Regions from separate parts of the Margalitia sp. FSL K6-0131 genome, predicted to be linked through region 2. Evidence: riboswitches for the same ligand, from Rfam matches in the RefSeq annotation. Region 2 holds a riboswitch; each other region holds the start of a gene.
What was found. Region 2 has a riboswitch for cyclic di-GMP ahead of NSQ59_RS06980 (sensor domain-containing diguanylate cyclase). Riboswitches for the same ligand answer to the same signal wherever they lie in the genome.

Region 1: another riboswitch for cyclic di-GMP. It lies ahead of NSQ59_RS20205 (sodium-dependent transporter); the one in region 2 lies ahead of NSQ59_RS06980 (sensor domain-containing diguanylate cyclase).
Region 3: another riboswitch for cyclic di-GMP. It lies ahead of NSQ59_RS22445 (hypothetical protein); the one in region 2 lies ahead of NSQ59_RS06980 (sensor domain-containing diguanylate cyclase).

The regions. Positions count from the first base shown of each region.
Region 1 covers NZ_JBBOZS010000001.1:4,130,326-4,134,617, forward strand. The annotation lists gene NSQ59_RS20200 (pyridoxal phosphate-dependent decarboxylase family protein) at 1-708, opposite strand, end outside; gene NSQ59_RS20205 (sodium-dependent transporter) at 744-2,111, opposite strand; cyclic di-GMP riboswitch class I at 2,233-2,317, opposite strand; gene NSQ59_RS20210 (methyl-accepting chemotaxis protein) at 2,651-3,805, opposite strand; gene NSQ59_RS20215 (hypothetical protein) at 3,849-4,292, opposite strand, start outside.
Region 2 covers NZ_JBBOZS010000001.1:1,473,590-1,477,881, forward strand. The annotation lists gene NSQ59_RS06970 (methyl-accepting chemotaxis protein) at 72-1,805, opposite strand; gene NSQ59_RS06975 (DUF2680 domain-containing protein) at 2,001-2,345, opposite strand; cyclic di-GMP riboswitch class I at 2,532-2,613, shown strand; gene NSQ59_RS06980 (sensor domain-containing diguanylate cyclase) at 2,787-3,857, shown strand; gene NSQ59_RS06985 (TetR/AcrR family transcriptional regulator) at 3,822-4,292, opposite strand, start outside.
Region 3 covers NZ_JBBOZS010000001.1:4,579,052-4,583,343, reverse strand. The annotation lists gene NSQ59_RS22460 (GNAT family N-acetyltransferase) at 1-55, opposite strand, end outside; gene NSQ59_RS22455 (hypothetical protein) at 897-1,058, opposite strand; gene NSQ59_RS22450 (aldose epimerase family protein) at 1,160-2,017, shown strand; cyclic di-GMP riboswitch class I at 2,159-2,245, shown strand; gene NSQ59_RS22445 (hypothetical protein) at 2,475-2,765, shown strand; one part of gene NSQ59_RS22440 (IS3 family transposase) at 3,494-3,755, shown strand; one part of gene NSQ59_RS22440 (IS3 family transposase) at 3,755-4,292, shown strand, end outside.

The DNA.
Region 1 (4,292 bases), 2.7 Mb from region 2:
TTTGGCAATAACATGCTCCATTTTTTCTTTTAAATCTTCTAGATTCATAGAATGATCAGCATTCGCTTTCACGCGAATCATATTTTCTACACCAATCCCAGTTGCCTCTACCGATTTATACAGACTGTAGTGGGATAGCTCGGAACAGAAGCAATAGAGATTTCGCGGTACACCATGTTGATTAGAGAACGGCGCGTAACGGGCAATGGCAAGACGTAAAGAGTTAAAGACAGCCCCTTGTCCTCCCCAAGTTGTATATCCTGCACTGATGCTTTCATCATATCCAATCAGTTTGGATAGCATACTAGTTACTTCGATTTCTGCTGTAGCAGCTGCTTGGCCTTCTACATCCCAAAGATTGTTCCCATTGACCAGCACCATTACTAAGTTCCCGATGATACTGGCAATATTCGGAAGCGGCGCCGCATTGGCTACATAATTTCGATTGACGTACCGGTGTCCTTCTACCAATTTTAGAAGCTTTTGAATCACTTCCTCCATCGCCACACCTCTAACCGGAACATCAGCGTTTTGAATGACACGATTATAGTAATCCGCTGTGTACTCGGGCATTTCTCCCAGCGTTAATTTGTTAGGATCCTTTAATTCATCTATTTTTGTCAAAATCGTCTTAAAGTACGACAATAATTCCTCTCTTTGAAAGTCATTTCCGTCCATACTAGGAAATAATTTTTGTATTTCCTTCATTGTTTTACCCCCCTGATGTTTTTACTGGCAGTAGTTTATTTAAACAAATGTAGAATCCAATCGGATAATCCTGCTGCATCTAAAAAAACGACGATGATGGCAATTGGAACAATATATTTTAAGAGAAAATAACAGATTGAAAAGAATACGTATCCTATATTCGATCCTTGTTTTAATTCGGCAAACAAATCTTGTTTTGAAATTTTCCAGGATACAAAAATCGCGATGAATAATGCACCTAAAGGCATCAAAATATTGCTGACTGCATAATCCATCAAGTCAAAGATCGTCTTATGAAAGAGTTGGACATCTGCCAGCACACCATAAGAAAGACAGGCTGGGATGCCAACGATAAAAATAAGAATTCCAATCACCCAAGTGGCTTTCTTGCGCTTCCTCGAATCATTCTTCGTAACAGACGCCACTATAATTTCAATCATTGAGAAAGCAGAAGTTAAAGCAGCGAATAAGAATAATAGTAAAAAGGCCAAAAAGAAAATCATCCCAAAAGGCATATGATCAAATACTGCCGGTAAAACAGAGAATATTAAGACCGGCCCTGCGTTTGGTTTAAGTCCAAAGGCAAAAACTCCTGGGAAAATAGCTAAGCCCGCTAATATAGCAATGACAATATTTAATAAAATAATAGAAATAGCCGATTGCGGAAGATTTTGCGTCTTTGGTAAATAAGAAGCATATGTAAGCATGACAGAAACACCCAATGACAGTGTAAAAAATGCTTGTCTCAGGGCAAATAAAATACTTTCAGATGTAAGCTTCGAAAAATCTGGTACTAGTAAAAATTTCACACCCTCGATTGCCCCATCCAGGCTCAAAGAACGAATGACTAAAATAATAAATAAAAGAAGTAATGCCGGCATCATGACTTTACTTGCTAATTCAATTCCTTTTTGAACCCCTTGGGCAACGACAAGAAGGGTGATGATCATAAATACAAGCTGTGCCGCAATGGTGGCATACGGGTTAGAAATAATTTCACCAAATAACTGCCCATACTGATTCTGAGTCAACCCAGCTAACCCGCCGCTCAAAATTTTCATAATGTACAGAATGATCCAGCCACCTACGACACTATAGAACGATAGAAGGACAAAGCATGTAAAAACACCGATTTTCCCTATAAAGTTCCACTTCTTATTGGATGCAAGTTTGCCATATGTTTGAATCGGATCACTTTGACCCATTCTCCCAATCATAAATTCTCCTAGTAATAAGGGCATCCCTAAGACTAGTGTAAAAGCTAAAAATATTAAAAGGAAAGCTCCTCCACCACCTGTTCCCGCGACATAAGGGAATTTCCAGATTGCTCCCAAACCTATCGCTGATCCAGCTGCTGCTAAAACGAAGCCTATTTTTGATTTCCATTGTTCTTGTTGTGACATTCTATTCCCTTTCCTTTTGAATACCATTCCTTCTCATTTTTCATAAAAATCGACAAAAAAAGCCCACACAGGTGGACATAAAAAAGCAAAACATTGCTTCCATAAATAGATATCCAACCTTTTCGGCAACCCGGCTGCCATAGAAATCTTCCTTTAGGCCCGTAGCTTTGCGTCCCCATCTTTCAATGGGTTTGCTATTGTCGAAGGAATAAAACAAAATACTAATGATTTTTTACCCTGAAAAAGTTACTAATATGAAATTGCTGGTGTAAACGCATTTTTTAATAGTATTATTTTACCATTATTATTATCCTGATAAAAGATAAAATTTTCCTAATATAATTTCTGTGGTCACATTTGCTTGTTTCAAAATAAAACAACTTGCTCCTTTTGCACTTTATATCCGTTCATGCCCACGCATAAAAAAGAAGCTTCCCACAAGTTGGATAAACCTCTGAGAAGCAACATATACTTATCAGCCAGCAAGGTGAAAATCTTTATATTGCTGCACTGACCTTATTTTCACCATCTTGTCTCACTTAAGCTTCAGCAGTTTCAACACCATTACTCCATACAAGTAATTTGTTTACATCATTTTTTAACTCTACAAGATCTTTTGCTTCCTCTACAAGTTTTTCCATTGTATGTAGTTCATCATCACTAATTTCAATTAGTTCCTCAAACATTTCAACAGATTCCCGAGAAATAGAAGCTATCTCCACAATTGCTGTCATTATCTGCTGAGTAGCAGAAGATAATTCTTCTGTACTTGCGGAAGTATTTTCATTATTTTCAGCAATGATCTTTGTAGTAGATAGTATCTTTTCGAACATGGCTCCAACCTCGACAATAGTCGAATTTGTTTCTTTAAATTCTTCTGTTCCCTGTTGCATGGACTCGACAACTATTTCCGTTTCTTCTTGTATATTCTTTACAATATTTGATACTTCAGAAGAAGACTGGCGTGATTGTTCGGCCAATTTTCGAACCTCATCCGCAACAACCGCAAATCCTTTACCATGTTCCCCCGCACGGGCAGCTTCTATTGCTGCATTCAATGCTAATAAATTAATTTGTTCTGAAATCCCTGTAATCACTTTTACAATAGTGCCGATTTCGTGAGATTTTTCTCCGAGTTTATTTATTGCATCAGATGTTGTATTTATCGTTTGATTAAATTGCTCCATCTTTTCTAAGGAATTCTTTAGCTTCTCGTTTCCATCTTGCGTCAATGCTAAGGTAGTATTCGATTGTTCTGAAATTTGATTGGATCTCACTGATAGATCTTCGATAGCCTGTGCCATTTCTTCCATAGATGCGGCGCTTTCTTCTGTGGCGACTAATTGTTTCTGTAAGCCTCTGCCTACCTCATCAATTGCCGCTCTTACAATATCGGCTTTCTCAGAAGCATATTCACCCGTTTCAGCGAGATTTTCTCCTATATCATTGACATTTTTTGAAAAGGAAAAAAACGTTTCCCTAACTCGGCTGAAAAACTCAATTAATTGATTAAATACAGTATGATCAGAACTTCTTTCATTCACTTTATTTATGATATTACCTGCTGCTACTTCTTTCATTCCATTTATTATCTCTTTATTAATTTGATGACGTTTTATTGAATAATACCGGTAAGCAAAATAGACTGATACCACCAATAAAATAACAATAATACCTAGCAAAATAGCTTCCATGATATATAAATCCCCTAACTCCTTTTAATTATTGATCATTATTTTAAAGCTCTTTTAATAGAATATATGTTCCATCCGCTACATTTTCAGGAATACCATTCAATTTACTATTTTCCTGATATTTATGAACAATATAATTTCCATCTAAATCTATATATTTTTGTATATTATGATATTTTTCCATTACACGTATAGACTTCGGATTTGTCGCTTCCGCTAAAATAGCCTTCAACCCTTGTGTTTTTGCTTTTGTAATCAAACTATTTCCTAATTGTTGAATAATTTCGTGCCGGTCATGTTCCGCAATTACTCCTAACATGAATAGGTGCAATAACTCTCCATCTCGGATTTCTTTTCCGTGTCGTTTTTGATAATCTTCCATGAAACGTTTATCCACATCTTCCAAAACATGCAGAATGACATTCATATCATAAAAAGAACCTTCAAATACATCTTCTCCGATAATCTCTGGTGCATTTGTATCTCC
Region 2 (4,292 bases):
ATAACTATACTGTTTCAATATTTTACTCAAAGCGTGAAGCCCCCATTCAACATGGAGGCTTTTTTTTATAATTAAAATTTAAACTGCTGAATTAAACTATTTAAATTAGTCGCTTGCTCTTCCAACATTTTTGCACTTTTCGCGACCTCTTCCATAGAACTGCTTGACTGCTCAGTGGTAGCTGTAACTTCCTCGACACCAGCTGCAGTCTCCTCAGAAACAGAGGCAATGGTATCGATTGATTCATTGATTTCTTTTGTGTTATCCAACACATTGAACATTGCGGCGGCCATATTCTCTACTAGGTTTCCGGCATTTTCAATTGTGTCTTTAAGGTTTTTAAAGGTTGTTCCGGTAACGTTAATTTGTTTTGTTCCGTCTGCTACTAACTGATAACCATCTTCAAGAGTGTCCACTACTTGTTTGGATTCATTTTGAATATCGGTAACAATGGAGGTAATATTCGTGATCGATTGTGTAACTTGATCAGCCAATTTTCTTACCTCATCCGCAACGACTGCAAAGCCTTTTCCATGCTCGCCAGCTCGAGCCGCTTCTATTGCTGCATTTAAAGATAATAGATTCGTTTGTTCAGAAATATCTTTAATGACTTTTACTAAATCCGTAATTTGACTTGTCTTATGATCTAATCCTTTTACCATTTCTAACGATTGCTTGATCCGCTCATCGATCACATGCATTTGCTGAACAGATTGCTGCATATCCTGTCCGCCTTGTTCGGTCATTCTCAGCATTTGACCGGAGCTTTCCTTGACACTTTCACCTTGTATAGCAACTTGCATGATCGTTTCGGAGAAGTCACTCATTTTTTCTAATAGTGTAGTTGCCGAATTAGCTTGTTCTTCCGCACCATTAGAGAGTTCTTGCATCGTGGTGGCAATTTGTGTTGTACCGATTCCTACTTCATCTGCATATTGAGTCAGTTCTTCACTTTGGCTTGTAACATGATCAGAGACCTTTGTAATACTGAGAATCATGTTACGAAGTTTTTCTTTCATATAGTTCATAGAGTTCATTAATTGACCAATTTCATCTTTTCTTTTTGAATTCGTGTCATCGATTGCAAGATTTCCGCTAGCCAGCTCTCCCATTTGCAGGGTAAGCTTCTTAATTGGAGAAGCCAAATGCTTTGAAAATAAATAAGTAATAATACTGCCAGCAATTAAAGTGATAGCTAATGTAATAATTAATACATAAAGAATAGAATTCGCAGGTTTGTTGAAGTCAGTGGAATAAGTGCCTGCGGAAATGACCCATCCCCAATTTGGATCCACTTCACTATAAGTGGTTTTTTGAGCAATTTGCTTTTCATTATTTGGCAGCGGCCAGTCATAGGTAGTAAAGCCTCCGCCAGCTTTTGCCTTCTTTACTATGTCATGAATATAGTAATAACCGTTTTGATCTTTTAAATTCCAAACATTTTTTCCTTCTAGCGAAGGATGTGCCAGCTCCGTACCTTTTTCATCTAAAACAAAAAAATAACCGTTTTTTCCAAGATCTATTTTGTTTGTATTCGTTCTGGTTCCATCTGTATTTTTAGGACCGATAAGAGCGGTTTTTACTTTTTCTTGTGCCTCATCGATCGATAAATGGCCTTTTAAAACTTCATCATTTAATCCATTTATCATTTGAATGGCCATTTTTACACCATTTTTCATATTGGTTTGGCCCAATTCAGTTAGATGTTGCTTTGCTTGATTATAGCCCACAAGACCAATAATTAATGCAGGAATAGCCAACATAAGCAAAGTGGTGCTAATAATTTTTGATTTAATAGATTTCATCTGCGCGGTCCCTTCCTAGTCATTTGAAAATAGTTAATATTTAAGTTCAGTTCCTTTCTCTTTTTATATCGGCAATAAAGGATAAAATTAAATATCATTCGACAAATTTTCGACATTGCGTCATTTATGTCTGGAAAACAAAAAACCAATGAAACTTTTGCGTTTCATTGGTTTTTTTATGTAAGGCACTGTCAATTATTCATTGTGTTGATGATGAGATTGGTGGTGATGATGCATTTTACCCCAATGCATATCAGATCCGTGTTCTTTTATTTCCTGATAATGCTCATTTAATCTTTCAAGGATTTTATCGCCTTTTTCCTTTGGAAGTACACCATATTCAACATATTTCATGATAAGCTGTTTTTTCTTCGTTAATATATCAAGATGTAATTTCGTTAACTCTGCTTTTTGTTGTTTTGTTAGCTTTACAACCTGTTTATGTTGATCCGTGTTAGGCGTTGGTTCGGCATGTACAGGTAGCCCTACAAGGAGCACGAATAGAGGAACAATTAGGATTGCCTTCATTTTTTTTAACATTGCTTTCATCTCCTTTCCTAAAAGACTATTTATATACTCTGCAATTTTTAAAAAATAATACATTTTTTGTAAAGAACATGACGAATAGTTCGAAAGTTTCTGTTAAGTGTATTTTATTGGTAAAAAAATTGATAATTGTACCCATAAAGCTTATAATGAAAATAAATTAATAAAATCATAACGATATTTTGACAAAGGCAAACTTATTGAAAAGTAAGGACGCAAAGCCACGGACCTAAGGATGATCTATGGTAGCCGGGTTACCGAAAAATTAGAAAATACTTTAAGGGGTAGTTTCGTTTTCGGACTGCCTCTTTTTCTGTTTTTTAACTATAAGTGTTGATATATGGATAACTTTTTAAAACTATTATCTACGTCTAGCTACTGCACATAGCGGCTAGAGAAATTGTTTTTATTCTTAAACATTTGGGGGGAGAAACCATGCTTGGCTTCTGTTTAGGAATTCTTGGACTTATAATAGGAGTAATATATTCTGAACCTATTAAGAGAATAGTATGGAAGGGATATAATGAAAGAACGAAAAATGAAAAAAGAATTTATCAGCTTGTGGAGAGTTCGAAGGACATTATTTATTATTGTGAAATCAAACCACAGTTTAAATATCGGTATCTAAGTCCTGCAATAGATGAAATTCTGCGCCCTAATCTTTCTAAAGATAGTTTGAAAAATCCATATATCACCTTTGAAATTGTCCATCCCGATGATTATCATCTTGTAGAGAAAAAAATAGCAGGGAAAATGGATTATAATAAACCAATCATTGTGCGATGGAGAGACGTGCACGGTGATTACAAATGGTTCGAAGAATTTGCCACACCTATATATGAAAATGGCGAAATCGTTGCGTTACATGGAATCATCCGGAATATCGATGAAAAAATGATGGCACAAAAGGAGCTAGAATATAAGGTAGAACATGATCCGTTAACAGGAATATATAACCGAGCTTTTTTTGAAAAACAAAAAAAATTATATAATGAGGATCTCGATGAATCTGTTGGGATTGTACTATGTGATTTAGATGAATTGAAATGGATGAATGATAATTTTGGTCATCAGATGGGGGATAAATTGATTATTCAAACATCCAAACTGCTTAATCAGTTTTCAAATGAAAATAGTATGGTTATAAGAATAGGCGGGGATGAATTTGCTTTCCTGGTAATAAAAACAAATGAATTATCGTTACAACATTTATCCGAGCAAATAAAGAAGGAAGTTATGGAATATAATGAAAAGCATCCCCATTTTATGATGAAAATGTCGATTGGCTATGCTTTTGAAGCTTCCTCCATTGGCAAAATGGAGGAACTATTTACACTCATGCAGATCAAAAAATGTACCAAGATAAAAATAATCGGAAACCCGTTTTCGCAAGATAAAAAATGGAGAAAAGCAGCCGGTATGATTACAACTTGGGCTGCTTTTTATCATAATGATGATTCTATCAAAGGATTATTTGACTTTGTTTTCGTTCCAATCATGTATTAATTCAGTTAAGGTTTTCAGTTCCTCTTGAATCTGTTTATTATTGTTCTTCGCTAACGAATCCAGTGCACTTTCCACAAGGTATATGCGCGGCTGTTTGGATTGGAGCAGTTCGTCTTGAAGAAAATCCAATAGTTCCATCCATTTCAATTGATGTTTTTCATTTTGGTGCTCTTTCCGAATCATATTTTTTAAAAAACAAATAGACTGAACCAATCTTTTTTTAAGTAGTTTTTGTTCTTCATTTTCATACGTTGGAAACCAATCTTTAATAAGATTGGGGTTATATAATTGATCGTGATTGCAGGATACATCTTCTACAATGGTGGAAAGACGGTTTATACAATAGCGAATAACTTGATGAACGGTGAGTTCCGTTTCTTTTTGCTGGAAGAAAAAATGAAACTGATGATGAAGCATTCCTGTAAATAGGATCGT
Region 3 (4,292 bases), 3.1 Mb from region 2:
GTTCATTATATTCCTCCGGTGCAGGTGCTTCATAAAATATTTTATAATCTATCATGATTTATCCCCTTTTTTTTATTTCATTTTAACTCATAAAAAAATTTCCGGCTATAAAAGCCGGAAAAAGGATTAGGGTATTTAAATAAGGGGGTTACTTGATAATGGAGGGGACCATAATCAAGTAGGAAAATTACTAGCTTGTCCTATTAACAATTACATCATAATCTCTCAAACCTAAAAATTAATGAAAAATAAATTAGAATTAGATGAGAAACAAAATTGTCACAATTGAATCAAAAAATGCACCAAAAACGGTGCTGAAGTTAGAATATTCCCGGTCCTGGTGGAGGTGGCGGAGGGTTATTCCGCTGGTCAAAAGGATTTTTTTCAATATCTTTATTGATCTGTTTTGTCGTATTTGAAGTTACTCTAAAGAAAATGATGGGTAGGATAATGACAAATGCAAGAACAATATAAATCCACATATTAGTCACCACCTTTAAAGAGTGTATATTATCATTAGATGCCAATATTAAAGAAAGATGACAAAAATGGATAAGGTTTATTACCGCTAATTGAAAATGGACGTTTAATCGTGCTTTTTTATGAGGTCAGAGCGGGAATCCGGTAGAAGGAGAATCGTGCCTGAACACAATGCCGGACTGGGAAAACGGTAACGATCAACGGTTGAATGTGCCCGAAGAGGAGAATAAAACGGAAAAATGGTAACAATGAACGGCTGAATATTCCCATGGAAGGTGCTAAAGCATGAAACAGGTAACAATAGATGATGAATAATTGTGCCACAATCAAATTCAGAACGCAAAAGCGGTAACAAAGCACGGAAATTCCCCACTCGTTACCCCTTACTAAACCAAAGAAAAGCAATCCTATTCCCTTTATATAACACTTTTAGTATAAGTAATAGTACTACGTTCAATCATGCCATTTTTCTTAAATTGGTCAATATGTGTCATCCAATAAATCCCGGTAAATAAACCTCCTAAAATAAATAGGATGGATATAAGAAAAAATATGATTTGCTTTTTTTTATTTTTCATATAAGTCTCCCTCCGCACAAATGCAATCTTTTAATAATATATGCCATAATAGTGGGTGGAAGCAACAACAATGATATAGAAGCAAAAAGGAGACAGGTGCAATGTATTCAATTCAAGAACTAATGGACGAAGGTTTAAAAATATACGAATTAAGAGATGGAGATTCATACATAAAAGTTGTACCGGAACGCGGTGGAATAATCACAGAATTCGGGATCAGCGGCACCGAAATTCTTTATTTAAATAGGGAAACTCTGTTAGATAGAGAAGCAAACATTAGAGGAGGAATTCCAATTTTATTCCCCATAAGCGGACAATTGCAAAAAGGTGAATACGAACTTCAAGGAAATACCTATAAAATGAAAAATCATGGTTTTGCGAGAAATATGCCTTGGGAAGTAGTAAAGACTTCTACAGAAGGGGAGTTATCGATTACTTTAAGATTAGAAAGTAATGAAGAAACAAGAAAATCTTATCCATTTGATTTTGAGGTTGTTTTTAAATATATCTTAAAAGAGAATACTCTTTATATAGAACAGGATTATAAAAATTTATCCGAATTAGAAATGCCATTTTATGCCGGATTCCATCCATATTTTAAAACGTCGAAAAAGGTATTAACCATAGAATCTGACGCCAAAACATATCTTGATTATAATGACAATCAAGAGAAAATATTTAAAGGGATCATCGACTTATCTGATAAAAAAGAATCGTTGATGTTACTGGACACTGTGAAAAACGAAGTCCAATTTAAACTTGAGGAAACAAATAAACTAGTTTCATTAGAATATGGCAAGGAATTTAACTATATTGTCTGTTGGACAGAACATGGGAAGGAATTTGTTTGTGTTGAACCATGGATGGCAAAAACATATGAAATGAATCAAAAAGAAGAATTGGTGTATTTAAAACCAAATGAGTCGTTAACGACCTTTTTTCAAATCAAGGTGGAATAAGACAAGGTGTCTCCTTGTCTTTAATTTTTTTCATCGCATAGCCTCAATAGATAGTTTCATCTAAGTGTCGAATTCTCTCTTTTTTTGCTGAAAAATGATTGATATAAGTAACCGAAAAATGATATGTTTAAAAGGTAAAAACAACGATAATAGCAAACCTTTTGAAAAATGGGGACGCAAAGCCACGGGTCTAAGGTTCGGAAGAATGATGATCGCCGGGTTACCGAAAGTTTATTGATAATAATATGAAAAAGATTTTGAAATCTTGTCTTATTAAGTATTCCTATTATGATTTCGGAATTCCTCCTTTATGCGGTCTACTCCCCACTGTCTGCTCGTCTTGTCCTGGATTTTTGTGAAGAAAACCACAAAGTCAAATTGTCTGACCAAGACATTTTTTCCATTTGTTTCTCTATCTTAGAGAAAATTGTTTAAAGAAAGAAGGATTTTATTAAAGATGGCAATAGACGTAAACCAGAAGTCAGATAGATATAGCTATAATCAAATAAAAGAGCATTTATATTCATATATTTTTCCGGCAAATAGTTTGACCTTTTTAGTAAACCAGAAGCTGGAAGTTGAGATGTCAGGGGATCAAATTGTCGATTATATTCTTACTAATTTACCGAGGAGACAAATTCTTGAACTTTTAGAGATGCTCGAAATTATTAAAAATCGCAATTCGAGTCCCATAAGTTATCTACAATATATTTTATATGGAATCGATCAATACAAAGAGCGAAAATAATATAATTGGTATACAGCCTTGTAAAAGTTATAGACCCTCTTGTTATTTCAAATACTTATAGACGATAACTTTCTCCGTTCCTGAAGTTGATATTGGTCTTATAAGTTATTTAATCTAAAAGGCAGTTCATTGTGAAAATCTTTATCCATTTACTGAACTCGTGATGATCATACTGCTTCTGCCATAACGCTGAAAAAAATGAAAGGAAGAATTTAGCTCTTATTTATAGCTAAGTTCTCCATAACCAACCATTGCTTTTCCATCTGGAGGAGCTTTTTTCATCTTGAACCTCATTCGTTCATTATATTAGTGGACTGGATCCCCCCATAACTAACTTAATAATCCATTTTTTCTCTGATAACATAAAATACACGAGTTCTTTTCAATCCTAATATGTGATTCGATTCGGGGCACTCTACTTAAAAAGATTAGGATGTTTTTCAAGTTTTCTTCTCAAAGGTACTATAGTATATGTAAAGAGCCTTTGATAAAATATAGGTGGCTAACTTAAATGACCAAAGAGGAATCGTTAATGATCAGAATCGTAAGTTACCATGAAAGAAAACCGTGTTAGGAATTCAATGCAATAAGTTATTGTAGCTTTCTATAAAAGCTATAAAACATATACTAATACATTTATTAAAATAAAAAAGGAAATTTGATGCTAGACTAAAAAGTGGACACAGATTGTTATAATAAATATATCAATTATAATGAGGTGTGTCCGTATGGCAAAAGGTAATGGTAAACGATACGAAGAGTCTTTTAAAATTGAAACTGTAAAGTATATTAGCGAAAACCATAAATCTGTAGCTCAAGTGGCGAGAGAAGTTGGTGTAAACGAAAATACATTACATGGTTGGATGAAAAAGTATGGTCAACAACCGGAAATCAAGGCTGTACAATCTTTCTCCTCGGAAGGTGCTGCTTTAAAAGCTCTTCAGAAAGAAATGCGCGATTTAAAGGAGGAAAATGAAATCTTAAAAAAGGCGATGCACTACTTCGCGAAAAGCCCTCGGTAAAATATGAATTTATTCATAAGAATCGCTCCCAATTCCGAGTGGAGAAGATGTGCAAAGTCCTGGGAGTATCCAAGAGTGGTTACTTCAAATGGTTAAACCGACCAAAAAGTAACCGGCAGAAAAAGCACGAGAAATTAGCACAAAAAATTCTGAAGACCCATTTAGAATTTAAACAACGTTACGGCAGCGTGAAAATTACTAAAACCCTTAATAAACGTGGCATGAAGGTAAGTGAGCGTACGGTTTCCCGTATTATGACGAAGAACCAATGGAAGTCTTGTACAGTCAAGAAATACAAGGCTACGACCAATTCAAAACATAAACATCCAGTAAGTGAAAACGTCCTAGATCGACAGTTTAAAGCAAGCAAACCAAACCAATTTTGGGTAACGGATATCACTTATATACCGACCAATGAGGGCTGGTTGTATTTGGCGACCGTAATGGACTTATATTCTCGTAAAATAGTAGGTTGGGCTATGGGCAAAACTATGACAAAGGAATT